3 regions of the Bacillus sp. Bwzl_19 genome follow, and region 2 is predicted to be linked to each of the others. Evidence: riboswitches for the same ligand, from Rfam matches in the RefSeq annotation. Region 2 holds a riboswitch; each other region holds the start of a gene.
What was found. A riboswitch is a leader RNA that binds a small molecule or an ion and turns the genes downstream of it on or off. The one in region 2 is predicted to bind S-adenosylmethionine.
Positions count from the first base shown of each region.

Region 1 (5,459 bases), 1.8 Mb from region 2:
CGGATTTCTCGTTTGGAAACCGACGATGGTTTTCCAGCCTTTTTCTTCGAAGCTTCGTCTCGTTTCAGCAGGTTCAAACGTAAACTCCGGAAACTGCTTTGACGCTTTTTTAATTAATGTGATCGGCCCGCCGACATACGTATCGCCGCGTGAAAATAGTTTTTTCACGCCGGGGTGCGCGGCATCATTGGTTTTATATACGTGAACGGCTTCTTTTTGTTTATCCGGCGTATAAATATCTTCGATGTCCACGACGCCGTATGTTTCTCCGCCGTAAGTCAGTTTCACGGTGTCTCCGACGGCAAGCTCAGCCGCTTTTTCCGAATCGACCGGAAGCGTGATCGGCAAAGACCAGACGGCACCGGATGCCAATCGCATATTTTCTACGACTGACACGTAATCTTTTTCTGTGAAAAATCCTTCAATCGGGCTGTAGCCCCCGATTCCGATCAGTTCTAAATCAGCGAACGAAATCAAATCAAGCTCAATTTCTTTTTGAACGGATGTAAGATCATACTGCTCATTCACCCGATTAATTAATGTGCCTCCGTGCGGTGCTAAACTCATAATTCATTATTCCTCCCAGTTAACAGATAAATAAACTCAGATTAATAGTTAGATGCCCCCGCCTTGTTCATGGACAGAGCGTTTCTCTTTTCGGATGGCTTTCATCAGACTGGCGGCTCCGCCAAATGCCAAAAGCACGCTGGCCATCATAAAGATGGAATAGTAATCTCCTTTTAACAGCAGTGAGACAAGCAGATACGAAATCGACAGTGACAAGAACGGGGAAACGACCCATACTTTGAGCATCGTTTTTACGACTTCTTTATGAAAAACGTTCGGCCCGTTTTTGGCCATTCCGATACCGATAATTGATGATGATGTCACCTGCGCCAAAGGGACAGGCAGACCGAAGACGGAACTGATAATGACAAGCCCCGCGCCGGTTCCGGAAAGCAGGATGCCTTCGCCGGCTGAAAATCTCGTAATCTTTTTTCCGTTGGTTTCAAGCACTTTGCGTCCTAATAGCAGAGCGCCGAGAGCGACAAATACGCCTCCGTACAGCGTCCCTTTGGACACGCTGAGCACGCCGGCCGCAACCAACGGGCCTACCGCATTTGCGACGTTGTTCATTCCGGCTGAAAAAGCTTCCCAAAACCCCGCAACAAGCAGCACAATCCCCAAAATCTTCTGTTTCCGATTCGAAACGACCCGAATATTCAGATAACTGAATACCTTCGATACGAGAAACGTGAAACAGAATGCGACAAACGGAACAAGCACCCAAAAGATCACGATCACCAGAAGATGCTGTAAAAACAACACTTTGTATGCGACGCCGACACCGACAATCGCTCCGACAGTGACCTCACTCGTCGACAGCGGAATGCCGAGCACATTCGCCGTGAATAACGATAGCGCCGCCGCCCCGATAATAATGCAGACGATGGTGAGCGTAATTGTCTGTTCGGGAATGATTCCGCCGCTGATCGTCTTAACGACTTCTCCGCCGCCGATAACCGCCCCTGACAGGACGCCGGCTGCGCAGATGATCAGCGCATACGTTTTCTTTTTAACGGCGCCTGACCCGTAAGCGACTCCCATTGAAGCTGCGGCTCCGCTGGCTCCGATATTCATGGCAAAAAACAGGCTGAATAAAATAGCGGCTAATTCCATCTTGCAGCTCCTTTATTCATGCAGTCCGCATTCTGTTTTCGCCATGCCGTTCCATCTGCCGCTGCGCAAATCTTCTGCGGTAAACGCAGGTGAAGTGCACGGTTCACAGCCGATGCTCGGATAGCCCTGATCATGAAGGATATTGTAATCCAGCTCATGCTTGGATGTATATCTCCAGATGTCTTTCCATGTCCAATGGATCAGCGGGCAGACTTTAATTGATTGAAACTTGTCGTCTTTATTCAGGAAATTCGTATTCGCCCGGCTCGGCCCTTGATCGCGGCGAAGGCCTGACAGCCATGCCGGACGCCCGGCGAGCGCTTCTCTTAACGGCAGAATTTTTCTGATGAAGCAGCACTGGTTCGGTTCTCTTTCCCATAGTTTATCCCCGTGAGCCTCGGCCTGTTCCTCAAGCGTAAGGCCGGGCTGTTTCAGGATGATGTTAAGTCCCGGATAACGTTCTTTCACTTTTTCGATCGTTTCATAGGTTTCTTTAAAGTGAAGGCCCGTATCGAGAAACACGATTTCCGCGTCTTTTTTCACTTTAGAAATCAAATCGATCAGGACGATGCCCTCAATCCCGAAGCTGCACGCGTAAACAAGCTGGTCTCCGTAGTGGCCGTACGCCCATTTTAAAACGGATAGCGCGCCTTTATAGGAATCGTCTTCCGGAAATGTAATCGCCGGTTCTTCCCATGTGTCATACGTTAGCATTTTTTCTTTCCTCCTCCCGGAGACAATCAAACAGCTGTTGTTTTCTGCCGGTTGTCTTATCCCTCAATCTTTTTTTCATAAAAAAACTTTCAATCCAGCGGAATGAAAGACAGTGACCCGATATAGCCCTTATCTTCAAAATGCTGTGCATTTTTCTGGATGCGGCACCTTGCAATACATGCAGGTTGCCGGGCGTCATCGGTCCAGTCCCTCAGCCGCTCTTGATAAGCTTTTTAGATTTGTACTAAATTTTAGCACAATTCTAACAGAAGTCAACCCGAGTTTTTTGATAGGAATAATAAAAACAGGCCCTGAGGCCTGTTTTTATTATTATTATTTTTTAAACCAATCTTTTGACTCGGGATTCTGTTTCCATGATTTCAGTTTCTCAACGTCATCTGAATGAATCGTTCCGTTTTCTAGCGCCACTTCAATCAGCGTGTCATAATCCGTTAATGAGTAATACGGCAGACCCGCTTTTTTAAAGGCTTCTCTTGCTTTCGGCAGTCCGTATGTAAAAATGGAGATGACGCCGAGGACTTCCGCACCCTCTTTTTGAAGGGCCGCCGCAGCTTCGAGCACGCTGCCTCCGGTAGAAATCAAGTCTTCAATCACGACTGTTTTTTGCCCTTTTTTAACGGCGCCTTCTATTTGATTTCCTTTGCCGTGCGCTTTCGGCTTGCTTCTGACGTAGCACATCGGCGCGCCAGTACGGTCTGCGAGAAGCGCAGCGTGCGGAATGCCTGCCGTTGCAGTTCCGGCGATCATCTCCGCTTCGGGGAAATGCTCTTTCAGCAGTTTGCTGAGCCCGTCCGCCACGTCATTTCTCACTTCCGGATACGACAATGTCAGACGGTTGTCACAATAGATCGGTGATAAAATGCCGCTCGCCCAAGTAAATGGCTCATTCGGACGTAAAAAGACAGCTTCAATGTGTAATAGATGTTTTGCGATAGCTTGTTTCATCGGCGAACACCCTCCCATTCCAGTTTAATTGCTTCATATGCTTTAACGGGATTTTCCGCTTTTGTAATTGAGCGGCCCACGACAATGGCTGACGAGCCGTTTTCTTTCGCAAATGACGGAGTCGCCGTCCGGACTTGATCGTCAGATGCGTCACTAGCGGTGCGGATGCCGGGCGTGACTGTCAGAAATGACGGCCGGACCGCTTCATAAATGGCTTTTGTTTCATGAACCGAACATACCACTCCGTCCAGCCCGCACTCTTCCGCCATTTTTCCGTAATGAACAACCGTTTCTAAAAGCGGCTTTTGCAGCAGAAGCTCTTCCTTCGCCATCTGCTCTGAAGTGCTGGTCAGCTGGGTGACTGCAATTAAAGACGGGCGTTTTTTGCCTCTCGGCGTGCCCTCTTCAAGCCCTTCTAGAGCCGCGCGCATCATCCGTGCGCCTCCCGCTGCATGGACATTGACGAGATCAACGCCGAGGCCGGCAAGCCGTTTCATCGCTTTATTGACTGTAGTCGGAATATCGTGAAGCTTCAAATCTAAAAATATGTCACAATTCCGTTCTTTTAATTGGTGAATGATGGCCGGGCCTTCCTGATAAAAAAGTTCCATCCCCGTTTTGACAAACAGCCTTTCCTTTTCAAACAAATCTAAAAACGCTAAAGTCTCTTCCCCTGATGCAAAATCAAGCGCGATGATGGGCAGGTTGTTTTTCATGCTTCCAGCTCCTTCCGATGCATTCACTTACAGATTGAAAGCCGTATTGGCGCAGCACACGAGGGAGCTGTTCTATGATTTCCGGGCAGACAAACGGATTGACGAAGTTTGCCGTGCCGACTGCAACAGCACTCGCCCCGGCAAGAAGAAATTCCAGTGCATCCTCCGCGGTCTGGACGCCGCCCATCCCGATAATCGGAATTTGAACGGCCTGGCTGACTTCGTATACCATCCGGATGGCGACCGGTTTGATTGCCGGGCCTGACAGTCCGCCCGTTTTATTTGCTAAAATCGGCCGTCCTGTCTTAAGATCGAGCCTCATCCCGACGAGTGTATTAATCATCGTCAGGCCGTCAGCACCGGCTGCTTCAATCGCCTTGGCAATTTCGGTTATGTTGGCGACATTAGGCGAAAGCTTCACATATACAGGCACTGCGGAAACTTCTTTCACCGCTTTTGTCAGATCGGCCGCCATGGCGGGATCAGTGCCAAAAGCAATCCCGCCCGTTTTGACATTCGGACACGAAATGTTAAGTTCAAGCGCATGCACATTCGGCGCTTTGCTGATGTGCTCGGCCACTTCTTTATAGTCTTCCACCTGAGAACCGGCGACGTTTGCGATAATCGGCGTGTCAAACTGTTCAAGCCAAGGCAGCTCATGTTTGAGTACATGCTCAAGTCCGGGATTTTGCAGGCCGATGGCATTCAGCATTCCCGCGCTTGTCTCCGCCACTCTCGGTGTCGGATTTCCGAAACGCGCTTCGTTCGTAGTGGCTTTAATCATGATGCCTCCGAGGCATGATAAATCATAAAATCCGGCATATTCCTTTCCGAAACCGAAACATCCGGAAGCGGGGATGATCGGGTTTTTCAATCGGAGACCCGGCAAATTCACCTCTAACATTACAGCGCCACCTCCTCAGCTTTAAATACCGGCCCGTCAAGGCAGACTTTCACATATGATGTATCGCTTTCGCCCGTACGGCACACGCAGGCGAAGCAGGCCCCTATGCCGCAGCCCATCCGCTCCTCCATCGAGAGATAAACCTCTTTATGGCCGTACTGCTGCTTCAGTGCTTTCAGCATCGGTGTCGGACCGCAGCTGAGCAGGACATCGAATTCGAGCTGCTTTTCGCGGATGATGTCAGTGACAAATCCTTTTTCTCCATATGTCCCGTCAGCCGTTGCCACATAGGTGTCTCCGTACGCGAGACATTCCTGTTCATAAAAAACATCCTTTGCTGATTGAAACCCAAGCACGTGAATGACGTTTACGCCTTTTTCCGTCAGGCGCTTTGACAGTTCCTGCAAAGGCGGAACCCCGACTCCGCCTCCGACTAACAGCGCGGTTTTGCCGGGTTCAATCCGCCGGACGGGGAATCC
Region 1 is NZ_CM142729.1:1,594,325-1,599,783, reverse strand. Features, by position in the region: gene sat (sulfate adenylyltransferase) at 1-567, opposite strand, end outside; gene ACW5MY_RS08455 (inorganic phosphate transporter) at 616-1,680, opposite strand; gene ACW5MY_RS08450 (phosphoadenylyl-sulfate reductase) at 1,693-2,394, opposite strand; SAM riboswitch class I at 2,521-2,625, opposite strand; gene pyrE (orotate phosphoribosyltransferase) at 2,728-3,360, opposite strand; gene pyrF (orotidine-5'-phosphate decarboxylase) at 3,357-4,076, opposite strand; gene ACW5MY_RS08435 (dihydroorotate dehydrogenase) at 4,045-4,980, opposite strand; gene ACW5MY_RS08430 (dihydroorotate dehydrogenase electron transfer subunit) at 4,980-5,459, opposite strand, start outside.
Region 1: it holds a riboswitch for S-adenosylmethionine, as region 2 does, so the genes downstream of both, ACW5MY_RS08450 (phosphoadenylyl-sulfate reductase) here and ACW5MY_RS18585 (5-methyltetrahydropteroyltriglutamate--homocysteine S-methyltransferase) in region 2, are expected to answer to the same signal.

Region 2 (5,459 bases):
AACGGATTAAAGTAACGGAGAAGCGCAATGCTCCATTCAGGGTCCGCCTTATGCAGATCGCGCAAAATCTGTTCCAGCATCAGCTTTGTCTGCCCGTAAGGATTGGTCGCGCTTAACGGAAAATCCTCTGTGATCGGCGTTGTTTCCGGAACGCCGTAAACCGTCGCTGATGAACTGAAGACGATTTTTTTTATACCGTATGCCTGCATGACTTCACATAAAATAAACGTTCCCGTCAGATTATTATGATAATAACGGAGCGGAACAGCCACAGACTCACCGACCGCTTTTAATCCCGCAAAATGAATGACGGCTTCAATCTCATTTTCAGCAAATACCCGTTGAACGGCGTCACGGTCCAGAAGATCCGCTTCATAAAACACAAGCCCTTTTCCGGTAATGTCTTTTACCCGCTCCAATGCTTCCGGTGAACTATTTGACAGATTATCCAGAACCACGATCTCATAGCCGCTGTTTAACAGCTCGACACATGTATGGCTTCCGATATAACCCGCTCCGCCTGTCACTAAAATCGCCATGAAGAAAGCCTCCCCTATTGAATGAACTGTCCATATTATATAGTTTTTTTCTTCCTCAATCATCCATTTCCAAAAAGTTTAATCGTTTAGTCATCGTTTCTTCATAATTTGTTTTCATTCGCGTAAAAAACAGAGCCTTCGATTCAAAACGGGTGGCGAAATAGAAATCCCTCCCCCGCACATGGTAAGATAAGACAAAGGAGATGACGGTATGAAAAATGAAATCATTGAACGCTTTACCTCTTATGTAAAAGTCGATACACAGTCTGACGAAAACAATGAAAACTGCCCTTCAACCCCCGGACAGCTGACTTTGGCCAACATGCTGGCGGATGAATTAAAGTCGATCGGCATGACAGAAATCACAGTCGATGACAATGGGTACGTGATGGCGACTCTTCCGGCTAATACGGATAAAGACGTGCCGACTGTCGGTTTTCTGGCTCACGTGGATACCGCAACTGATTTTACCGGAAAAAATGTGAATCCTCAGATTATTGAGAGCTATGACGGACATGATATCGTTCTGAATGACAAACTCAATGTCGTCCTTTCGCCTGAACAATTCCCGGAGCTTTCCCGCTATAAAGGCCAGACGCTGATCACAACGGACGGCACGACGCTGCTCGGAGCCGACAACAAAGCGGGCATCGCCGAAATCATGACAGCAATGGCGTACTTGATCAAACACCCTGACATCAAACACGGCACGATCCGGGTCGCCTTCACGCCTGATGAAGAAATCGGCAGAGGCCCTCACAAATTTGATGTCGGCCGCTTCAACGCCGCATTCGCTTACACGATAGACGGAGGCCCCCTCGGCGAACTGCAATATGAAAGCTTCAACGCAGCCGCAGCTAAGCTTACTTGTTACGGAAAAAGCGTTCACCCCGGAACGGCAAAAAACAAAATGGTAAACGCTTCAAAAATCGCGATGGAATTTCATCACGCGCTGCCGAAAGAAGAAGCGCCGGAATATACGGAAGGATATGAAGGCTTCTATCACTTGCTTTCCATGAACGGCGACGTTTCTGAAGCCGCCCTGTCGTATATCATCAGAGATTTTGACAGAGAGCGCTTTACAGAACGAAAAGAATATATGCAGAAAACCGCCGACGCGCTTACGGCCAAATACGGCAAAGAAAGCATCAAGCTTGAATTGCATGATCAATACTACAATATGAGAGAAAAAATCGAACCGGTCAAAGAGATCGTCGACGTCGCATATCAAGCCATGAAAAACCTCGACATCGAACCGATTATCGAACCGATCCGGGGCGGAACCGACGGATCACAGCTCTCTTACATGGGACTGCCGACGCCGAACATCTTCACCGGCGGCCAAAACTTCCACGGAAAATATGAATACATTTCTGTCGATCATATGGAAAAAGCGGTAAACGTTATTGTTGAAATCGCCAGGCTGTTTGAAGAACGCGCGTAAAACCAAAGCCCCCTGCTTTGGTTTTTTTCTTTCACGTGAAACCTTTCCTTCTTTCTTTACGTATATAAGGTATGAAATGGAAAAAAGGAGTGAAGACTATGGCAAGAGGCACTGTAGCGAAAGAATTGAAAAAAACCTTAAAAGACCCGCGCGTTTTGGAAACGAAATCAAATCCTTTTAAAAAGCTGCGGAAAATGTTCAAACGATTTTTTTAAGATAACTTATCGTTTTCTTACAAAAAATAAAGAAAGCGCTGTCAATCTATAATCATCTGTTAGAAGCAGTTATTTTGCATATCATAGGATTTTTTAGGGTACTGAATAACACAAGGCAAACGAAAACACTGAATTAGTTAATTCGACTCTGTTAAAAAATAGTAAAAAAGTGATATAAACGTTAATCATTCAGCAGCCGATACAATCTATAGAACCACAACATGAGTGAAATCCCTTGCAACTTATAGTCGTTTTTACGGAAAATGTCGTTATTTTTTAAAAAAGTGACAATTGTTTGAATACTTTTCGTTTGTTTTTTCGTACAATAATAATACCAAAACTTTTTTTGGGAGGTATGTAAAATGATGCTACTTATTTTTGCTGCTTTGACAGGATACCTGGTTTTCTCTTTCAGTAAGGACAACCGCCGGAAAACGCCAAAGACAAGCCCGCTGGTGACAGCTGCCGACACGAATAACATCATTGATTTAAATGCGATCCGTCAAAAACGCCGGATGCCGCTATCATAAAAAACGACAGCTGCCGCAAAATCGGCAGCCTTTTTTTATGCACCTGCCTATATGAAACCATCCGCCTCCTTTTTACGTACAACATAAAAAAGGAGTTTTTTTATGAATCATTTTTATATCAAAGAGCGGGTGTTTACATTTAAGAATCGGTTTCAAGTGTTTCTTGAAAGCGGAAAAGAAGTCTTCAATGCGGAGGGAAAGTTGTTTTCGTTCGGCGATGAACTGAAGCTGACTGATTTGGACGGACGCACACTCGCCAGCGTCAGTCAGAAACTGATGTCGCTCGTTCCCCGTTACGAGATTTCCGTAAGCGGCAAACCTGTATGCCAAGTCATCAAGAAAGTAACGTTTTTCAAACCGAAATTTGAAATTTCCGGCCTCGGCTGGGATATTACCGGCGACGTGTGGGGACGGAATTTTCAAGTGACAGACGGAAAATCAAGCCGGATGACCGTCAGTAAAACATGGATGAGCTGGGGCGATTCCTATCATCTGCAGATTGAAAATGAAGAGGATATCGTTCTTTGTCTCGCAATCGCAATTGTGATTGATATGGTTCTATTTGAGGGTGACAAATAAAAATATTTATCGAAATATATTGACAATTCTAGAAAACATACTAAGATTAATAGTATTACAGTTTATTCTGAAAAATAGCATATTTCCTTATCAAGAGAGGTGGAGGGACTGGCCCTATGATACCCGGCAACCGCTGTTCAGCAGAATGGTGCTAAATCCTGAAGATAAGGTTGAGATTTGCGGACGCAAGCTCTTCCCTATCCGAGGGAAGAGCTTTTTTATATTTCATCAGGAAAGAAGGAATCGTTCATGTCACAGCAAAACACAGAGCAACCATTGCACACTCTTCTAAGAAAAAACCCGCCGTTTCGCGCGGATCAGGTCGGAAGCCTGCTGCGGCCGGCGGCTGTGAAGCAAGCCCGTCTGCAAAGAGCGGCTGATGAGATTTCGGCAGAACAGCTGCGCGAAATCGAAAACAAAGAAATCATCCGCAGTGTGGAAAAGCAAAAAGAAACCGGCCTCAATGTCGTGACAGACGGCGAATTCCGCCGTGCCTGGTGGCATTTCGATTTTCTCGAAAACTTAGACGGCGTCGAAGCGTTTACGCCTGAGAGCGGCATTCAGTTCCACAACGTACAGACGAAAGCGCGCGGCATTAAAGTAACGGGAGATATTGAATTTTCTCAGCATCCGATACTTGAAGATTATAAATTCCTGCACAGCATTGCCGGCGATGCTGTGCCAAAAATGACCATCCCAAGCCCGAATATGCTGTTTTTCCGCGGAAAATTGGAAAAAGCGGCGTATCAGAACGATTACCAACAATTTCAGCATGATGTATCACAGGCGTATAAAAAAGCGATTCAGGCTTTCTATGACGCCGGGTGCCGCTATCTTCAGCTCGATGATACCGCATGGGCCGTTTTCTTATCGGAGGCGGGGCTTCGTCAGATTGAAGCTTTCGGCACGACGCCGGATGAGCTGCGCAGGCTGTTCGCCGCTTCCATTAATGACGCCATCAAAGATCGTCCTGCCGATCTGAAGGTTACGATGCATATCTGCCGCGGCAACTTCCAGTCCACATGGACGGCTGAAGGCGGATATGATGCGGCGGCGGAAACGATTTTTGACGGACTTGACCTTGACGGATTGTTCTTGGAATATGATGATTCCCGCTCCGGCGGCTTTGAACCGCTTCGTTATGTCAAACGCTCTGATCTTCAGCTTGTGCTCGGTTTGATTACGTCGAAACACGGCGAACTCGAAGACAAGGATGCGGTTAAACGCCGGATTGAAGAAGCTTCTCAATATGTCAGCCTGGATCAGCTTTGCCTCAGCCCGCAATGCGGGTTCGCTTCGACTGAGGAAGGAAATCTGATCACAGAAGAACAGCAATGGGCGAAACTGCGCCATGTCGTCGACATTGCCGATGAAGTCTGGAAATAAAAAAAAGACACGCTTACAGCGTGTCTTTTTCGTTTTACAGCGGATCGGTTCCGATTAAAATATCGATATCTATCGTAATATCAGCCGCTTTCCGGCTGATAAAGCGCTGAATGCTTTCATCAGAACATTTCCATGTTAAGGGCGTCATTTTCACAAGCAGCTCAAGATCAGGCTGCGATAAGGTCTTCGTGTAACACAGCCGCTTGCGCTCAAAGGCTTGAAAGCCGGTTTGGAAACGGACGGCCGCAGACTCAGCGGTATCATTCCGTTCAGGACTGTCTCCGAAGAAGAATTCCCTTACTTCTTTCAAGTAATCGCGCCGCGGCACCGCTTTAATGACTGTGCCGCCCTTTCTTAAAAGCCTGCTGCATTCCTTGTAATTCCAAGGTGACAAAACAGACAGAATCACATCAAAACTGCTGTCGGCAAACGGCGTATCCGCCACATCAGCGACGGCAAAAATATTATGATCCCCGAAGGCTTTTGCAGCTTGCAGCACACCTTCTTTCGAGATATCAATGCCGATTCCCGTCACGGAAAAAGCGGGCTGCAGCAATCTGCATACAGCGTCTAAATGGGAGCCCTCTCCGCATCCCGCATCCAATACCGCCGCCTGTTTTCGCGGAGATTGAATACGGCTGATGATGACGGCGATCTCTTTTTGAACCGGCGAAAAAAACTCCCGCCTCTCAAAAAGCTCGTGTCTCGCTTCGAACAGCTGCCTGTCATAGCGGGTTTTGACCGATTTATTGAGGAAATTCACATA
Region 2 is NZ_CM142729.1:3,502,092-3,507,550, forward strand. Features, by position in the region: gene galE (UDP-glucose 4-epimerase GalE) at 1-539, opposite strand, end outside; gene pepT (peptidase T) at 751-1,983, shown strand; gene ACW5MY_RS18575 (hypothetical protein) at 2,561-2,728, shown strand; gene ACW5MY_RS18580 (LURP-one-related/scramblase family protein) at 2,831-3,307, shown strand; SAM riboswitch class I at 3,392-3,478, shown strand; gene ACW5MY_RS18585 (5-methyltetrahydropteroyltriglutamate--homocysteine S-methyltransferase) at 3,557-4,693, shown strand; gene ACW5MY_RS18590 (methyltransferase domain-containing protein) at 4,728-5,459, opposite strand, start outside.

Region 3 (5,459 bases), 1.6 Mb from region 2:
CAAACTTGTATATTGTAAAATCAAATACTTGGACAATTAAATCCTCCCATCTCTTCCTTTCTCCCTCAGCAAACGCGGATTCATGTTCATCGGCAAACGCGTCATAATAACTGATATACAGCCTCCGGTTTCTCATGAATTCACGGACAACGTACTGGACGGGAGTATCCAGATGCTTCTGGTCTTTCGCAAGCTCAATCACCCACTGCTCGAACTCTTCTAAAAATTCTTTTTCCGGCATGATATACATGTTATTAATATGCCGATAAAATTCTTTATCCTGCTCCTTCAGTTCTTCTCTGATGACGGGATTTGTCAAAGAATAAATTGAATTCGGATCCGAATCTTCCATCGTTTCGATCCAATCTTCCGCAATTTGATCAACCTGTCCTGAAAAATAGTCGTATAATGCTTCACTTATCTTCATACCTCTTCTCCTTTCCCATTTTCCAATTATAGCGTTACCGGGTGATGAATCAAAATGAAAGCTGTTAAACTATCCATTTATTTGAAATTTTTTAGTGCGATAGATTGCGCCTTTTTTATGAAAATGCTTCAAATGACTCTTTCCGCGCGGCAGGCTCTGCCATAAAATAGTAGCAACACCCTTGAATCCACTCGCAAGCATAAAAAAGGAGGGCTTTTTTATGAATGGTGAAATGCGGTTGATTCCTTATGTCACGGATGAGCAAATCATGGATGTGAACGAGCTTCCTGAGGGTATTAAAGTGATTAAGGCGCCAGAATTGTGGGCAAAAGGGTTTAAAGGCAAGGATATTAAAATCGCAGTGCTTGACACAGGCTGTGACGTTAATCATCCTGATTTGAAAGACCGGATTATCGGCGGGAAAAACTTCACCGATGATGACGGAGGCAAAGAAGACGCGTTTTCCGATTACAACGGACACGGGACACATGTTTCCGGAACGATTGCCGCCAATGATTCAAACGGCGGAATTTCGGGAGTTGCGCCGGAAGCGAGCCTTTTAATCGTGAAAGTTCTCGGCGGTCAAAACGGCAGCGGAAAATACGAATGGATCATTAACGGCATCAACTACGCTGTTGAACAAAAGGCTGATATCATTTCTATGTCACTCGGCGGGCCGAGCGATGTGCCTGAACTGAAAGAAGCCGTCACAAATGCGGTAAAAAGCGGTGTACTGGTCGTTTGCGCAGCAGGAAACGAAGGCGACGGAGACGAGCGGACAGAGGAACTGTCGTATCCGGCCGCTTACAACGAAGTAATTGCCGTCGGATCAGTCTCAGTCGCGCGAAAATCGTCAGAATTTTCAAACGTAAATAAAGAGATTGACCTGGTGGCTCCCGGCGAAAACATTCTCTCCACCCTTCCCAACCATAAATACGGGAAGCTGACGGGCACTTCGATGGCCGCCCCGCATGTGAGCGGAGCGCTTGCCTTAATAAAAGGGCTTGAACAGGCCTCGTTTCAGCGGACGCTTTCTGAGGCAGAAGTTTACGCCCAACTTGTGCGGCGGACCCTTCCCTTGGATATCGCCAAAACATTGGCCGGGAACGGATTTCTGTATTTAGACGCGCCTGATGTGCTGATGGAAAAAGCCGAACAGGCACAGCTGCTGTCTTTCTGATATGTTTCTCATATAATGATTGATCAGCTTGTCACATCATCAATTTTTTAAAATGTGAGATTTTCTATTGACAGTGATCTGAATAAGCTGATAAGATAACCAACAAATGATGTAACTTTTCAAAAAAATTGAAATATTTTCTCTTATCGAGAGTTGGGCGAGGGATTGGCCTTTTGACCCCAACAGCAACCGACCGTAATTCCATTGTGAAATGGGGCGCGTGATTTTTGCGCCGAGACGATTGTCTCTTAAGGCACGGTGCTAATTCCATCAGACGTGATCTGAGAGATAAGAGAGGCTTACATTTTGATGTTAAAGCCTCTTTCTCTCATGAGAAAGAGGCTTTTTTGTTACATCTCACTTAAAGGAGGAGACTTAATGACAACTATTAAAACTTCGAATCTTGGTTTTCCGAGAATCGGCTTGAACAGAGAATGGAAAAAAGCGCTTGAAGCTTATTGGAAAGGAAAAACTGATAAAGAAACGTTTCTTAAAGAGCTTGACGGTTTATTCTTATCAGCTGTCAAAACACAGCTTGACCAAAATATTGATATTGTGCCGGTCTCTGATTTCACCCATTATGACCATGTGCTCGATACAGCCGTCAGCTTTAACTGGATTCCGAAAAGATTCCGCAGCATTACGGACCCCATTGATACATATTTCGCGATTGCCCGCGGTGTAAAAGACGCCGTTTCCAGTGAAATGACGAAATGGTTTAATACCAACTACCATTACATCGTTCCTGAATATGACGAAAGCATTGAATTCCGTCTGACGAGAAACAAACAGCTTGACGACTACCGCCGGATCAAAGAAGAATTCGGAGTGGAAACGAAACCCGTCATTGTCGGTCCGTACACATTTGTCACGCTTGCGAAAGGTTACGAAGAATCAGAAGCAAAAGCGATTCAAAAGCGCCTTGTCCCTCTTTATGTTCAGCTGCTGAAAGAGCTTGAAGCAGAAGGCGTCAAATGGGTTCAGATTGATGAGCCAGCCCTTGTGACAGCTTCTTCTGAAGATGTCCGCGCCGCAAAAGAACTCTATGAATCGATCACAAAAGAGCTTTCAGGGCTGAACGTCCTTTTACAGACATACTTTGATTCGGTCGATGCGTATGAAGAACTTGTTTCTTATCCTGTACAGGGAATCGGGCTTGATTTCGTGCATGATAAAGGCAGAAACCTGGAGCAATTGAAAAAACACGGCTTCCCGAAAGATAAAGTGCTGGCAGCGGGTGTGATTGACGGCCGCAATATTTGGAAAATCGATGCTGAAGAACGCCTTGATGCGACTCTTGATATCCTCAGCCACGCTGACATAGAGGAATTATGGATTCAGCCTTCAAGCAGCCTTCTGCACGTCCCGGTGGCAAAACACCCTGACGAACATCTTGAAAAAGATCTGCTGAACGGCCTGTCATACGCTAAAGAAAAGTTGGCGGAACTCGGTGTCTTAAAAGAAGGCCTCCTGTCCGGCAAAGCGGCCGTCAGTGCGCAGATCGAAGAGTCCAAAGCGGCACTGAAAGCACTGAAAGCTTTCGCAACAGGGGCGAACTCAGCTCAAAAAGAAGAACTGAATCAGCTGACGGAAAAAGATTTCTCCCGTCCTGCAAGCTTTGAGGAACGATTGGCGCTGCAAAATGAATCACTCGGTCTTCCCCTTCTGCCGACGACGACAATCGGAAGCTTCCCTCAATCTGCTGAAGTGCGGAGCGCACGCCAAAAATGGCGAAAAAAAGAGTGGACGGACGAACAATACCAAGCCTTTATTAATGCGGAAACGAAGCGCTGGGTTGACATTCAGGAAGAAATCGGGTTAGATGTGCTCGTTCACGGAGAATTTGAACGGACGGACATGGTAGAATACTTCGGTGAAAAACTGGCCGGATTCGCCTTTACGAAATATGCATGGGTGCAGTCTTACGGTTCACGCTGCGTACGTCCGCCTGTCATTTTCGGAGATGTCGAATTTATCGAACCGATGACGGTAAAAGATACGCTCTACGCCCAATCGCTGACGGAAAAGCATATGAAAGGCATGCTGACTGGACCTGTCACCATTTTAAACTGGTCATTCCCGCGCGTGGATATTTCAAGAAAAGAAATCGCCTTCCAGATCGGGCTTGCCCTCAGAAAAGAAGTTAAAGCGCTTGAAGATGCAGGTATTCAGATTATCCAAGTCGATGAACCTGCGCTCCGCGAAGGGCTGCCGTTAAAAACGCAGGATTGGGATGAATATTTAACTTGGGCCGCAGAAGCATTCCGATTAACGACGTCTTCTGTGAAAAATGAGACGCAGATTCATACGCATATGTGTTACAGCAACTTTGAAGATATCGTAGATACGATCAATGATCTTGACGCGGATGTCATTACAATCGAACACAGCAGAAGCCACGGAGGATTTTTAGAGTACCTGAAAGAACATCCATACGTAAAAGGCCTCGGACTCGGTGTATACGACATTCACAGCCCGCGTGTGCCGGCTACTGAAGAAATCTATCAAATTATCGATGACGCGCTTGAAGTGTGTCCTACAGACCGCTTCTGGGTAAACCCGGACTGCGGACTGAAAACAAGACAGCAGGAAGAAACCGTTGCGGCATTGAAAAATATGGTCGACGCTGCGAAACAGGCACGAAAAAAACAAGCTCAGCTTGTATAATAAAAAACAGCCATCCCTGATTTGCGGATGGCTGTTTTTTTTGCCTCGTTACTTATTTTTCAGCGCCTCTGCAAGTTCATACAGCGAATCATGCCGCTTAATTTGATAGCCCCGCCCTTCTTTCTGCAAATACCCTTTTTGGCAGAATTGCGTCAGTACATGTAAAAGATGACGGTAAGATACACCTAAATAATCACAAACCGTTATGTGCTTCTCTTTATAAAATCCTTCATAAGCCGTTTGCAAAATAAAATCGGCAAGCCGGTTTTCAAGCGGGAACGCCAGACTTTGTGAATACTTTGAAGCCATAAGTGTCGCCTTTATACTTAAAAACTTAGCCAATTCACGCAGGAATTTCGCATCCTGAAGCAATTGCGTGCGGCAGCGGTCAATCGGCAGAGCAAAACAAACAGTCTTCGCTGAGGCCTGAATTCCTTTTGTGTAATACACTTCATGTAATAGTTCCATTTCTCCGATATAATCATTTTTGTTGATAAAATTAATTAACGATACTTTCCCGTTTTGATGGGTTACATATATTTTCGCTTTTCCTTCAATCACGTAAAACAGGAAATCCGGCCTCATGCCCTCTTGAATCATCCATTCATCCCGCTGATATTCGCGCACTTCCATATACTCTTCCGCCGGAAAAGAAAATAAATGCGCGATTGAGTGTTTTTCTAAGTGGTGCCGCTTTTTCTCACCTTTATAAATTTCCATCTTCCACCCCAAAAATATGAGATATCTCATATTGTCTTTACGTCTTTACATGATAACATGCCAATTAAAGGAGGAACGGGAATGAACGCATATCGCTGGATGAGTCTGCATTTTTTTAGTTTTTTTATGACATGGGGAGTTTTCCTTCCCTATTGGACGGGATGGATGGTGCATATAAAAGGGATTTCCGTATCCGAAGCCAGTTTCATTATGAGCTTAGGCCTGACAGCAAGAGGAATTTCCACATTACTTTTCTTTCCTTATTTATCAGGGAAATTCAGCAGCAAAGCCTTACTGAATGGCGCCAGAATCGGTACGTTTCTTGCACTTTTATGTTATATTCCGGCTGATTCTTTCCCAAGCCTGCTTCTTGTCACATTAGGACTGCATGTGTTTTACCCGGCTTTGATGCCTGCTTTAGACAGCGCTTGCGGCGTCCTTGTACAGCATAACGAGTTAAAGGAT
Region 3 is NZ_CM142729.1:1,372,799-1,378,257, reverse strand. Features, by position in the region: gene ACW5MY_RS07340 (STAS domain-containing protein) at 1-427, opposite strand, end outside; gene ACW5MY_RS07335 (S8 family peptidase) at 648-1,607, shown strand; SAM riboswitch class I at 1,748-1,902, shown strand; gene metE (5-methyltetrahydropteroyltriglutamate--homocysteine S-methyltransferase) at 1,986-4,274, shown strand; gene yeiL (transcriptional regulator YeiL) at 4,323-4,994, opposite strand; gene ACW5MY_RS07320 (MFS transporter) at 5,076-5,459, shown strand, end outside.
Region 3: it holds a riboswitch for S-adenosylmethionine, as region 2 does, so the genes downstream of both, metE (5-methyltetrahydropteroyltriglutamate--homocysteine S-methyltransferase) here and ACW5MY_RS18585 (5-methyltetrahydropteroyltriglutamate--homocysteine S-methyltransferase) in region 2, are expected to answer to the same signal.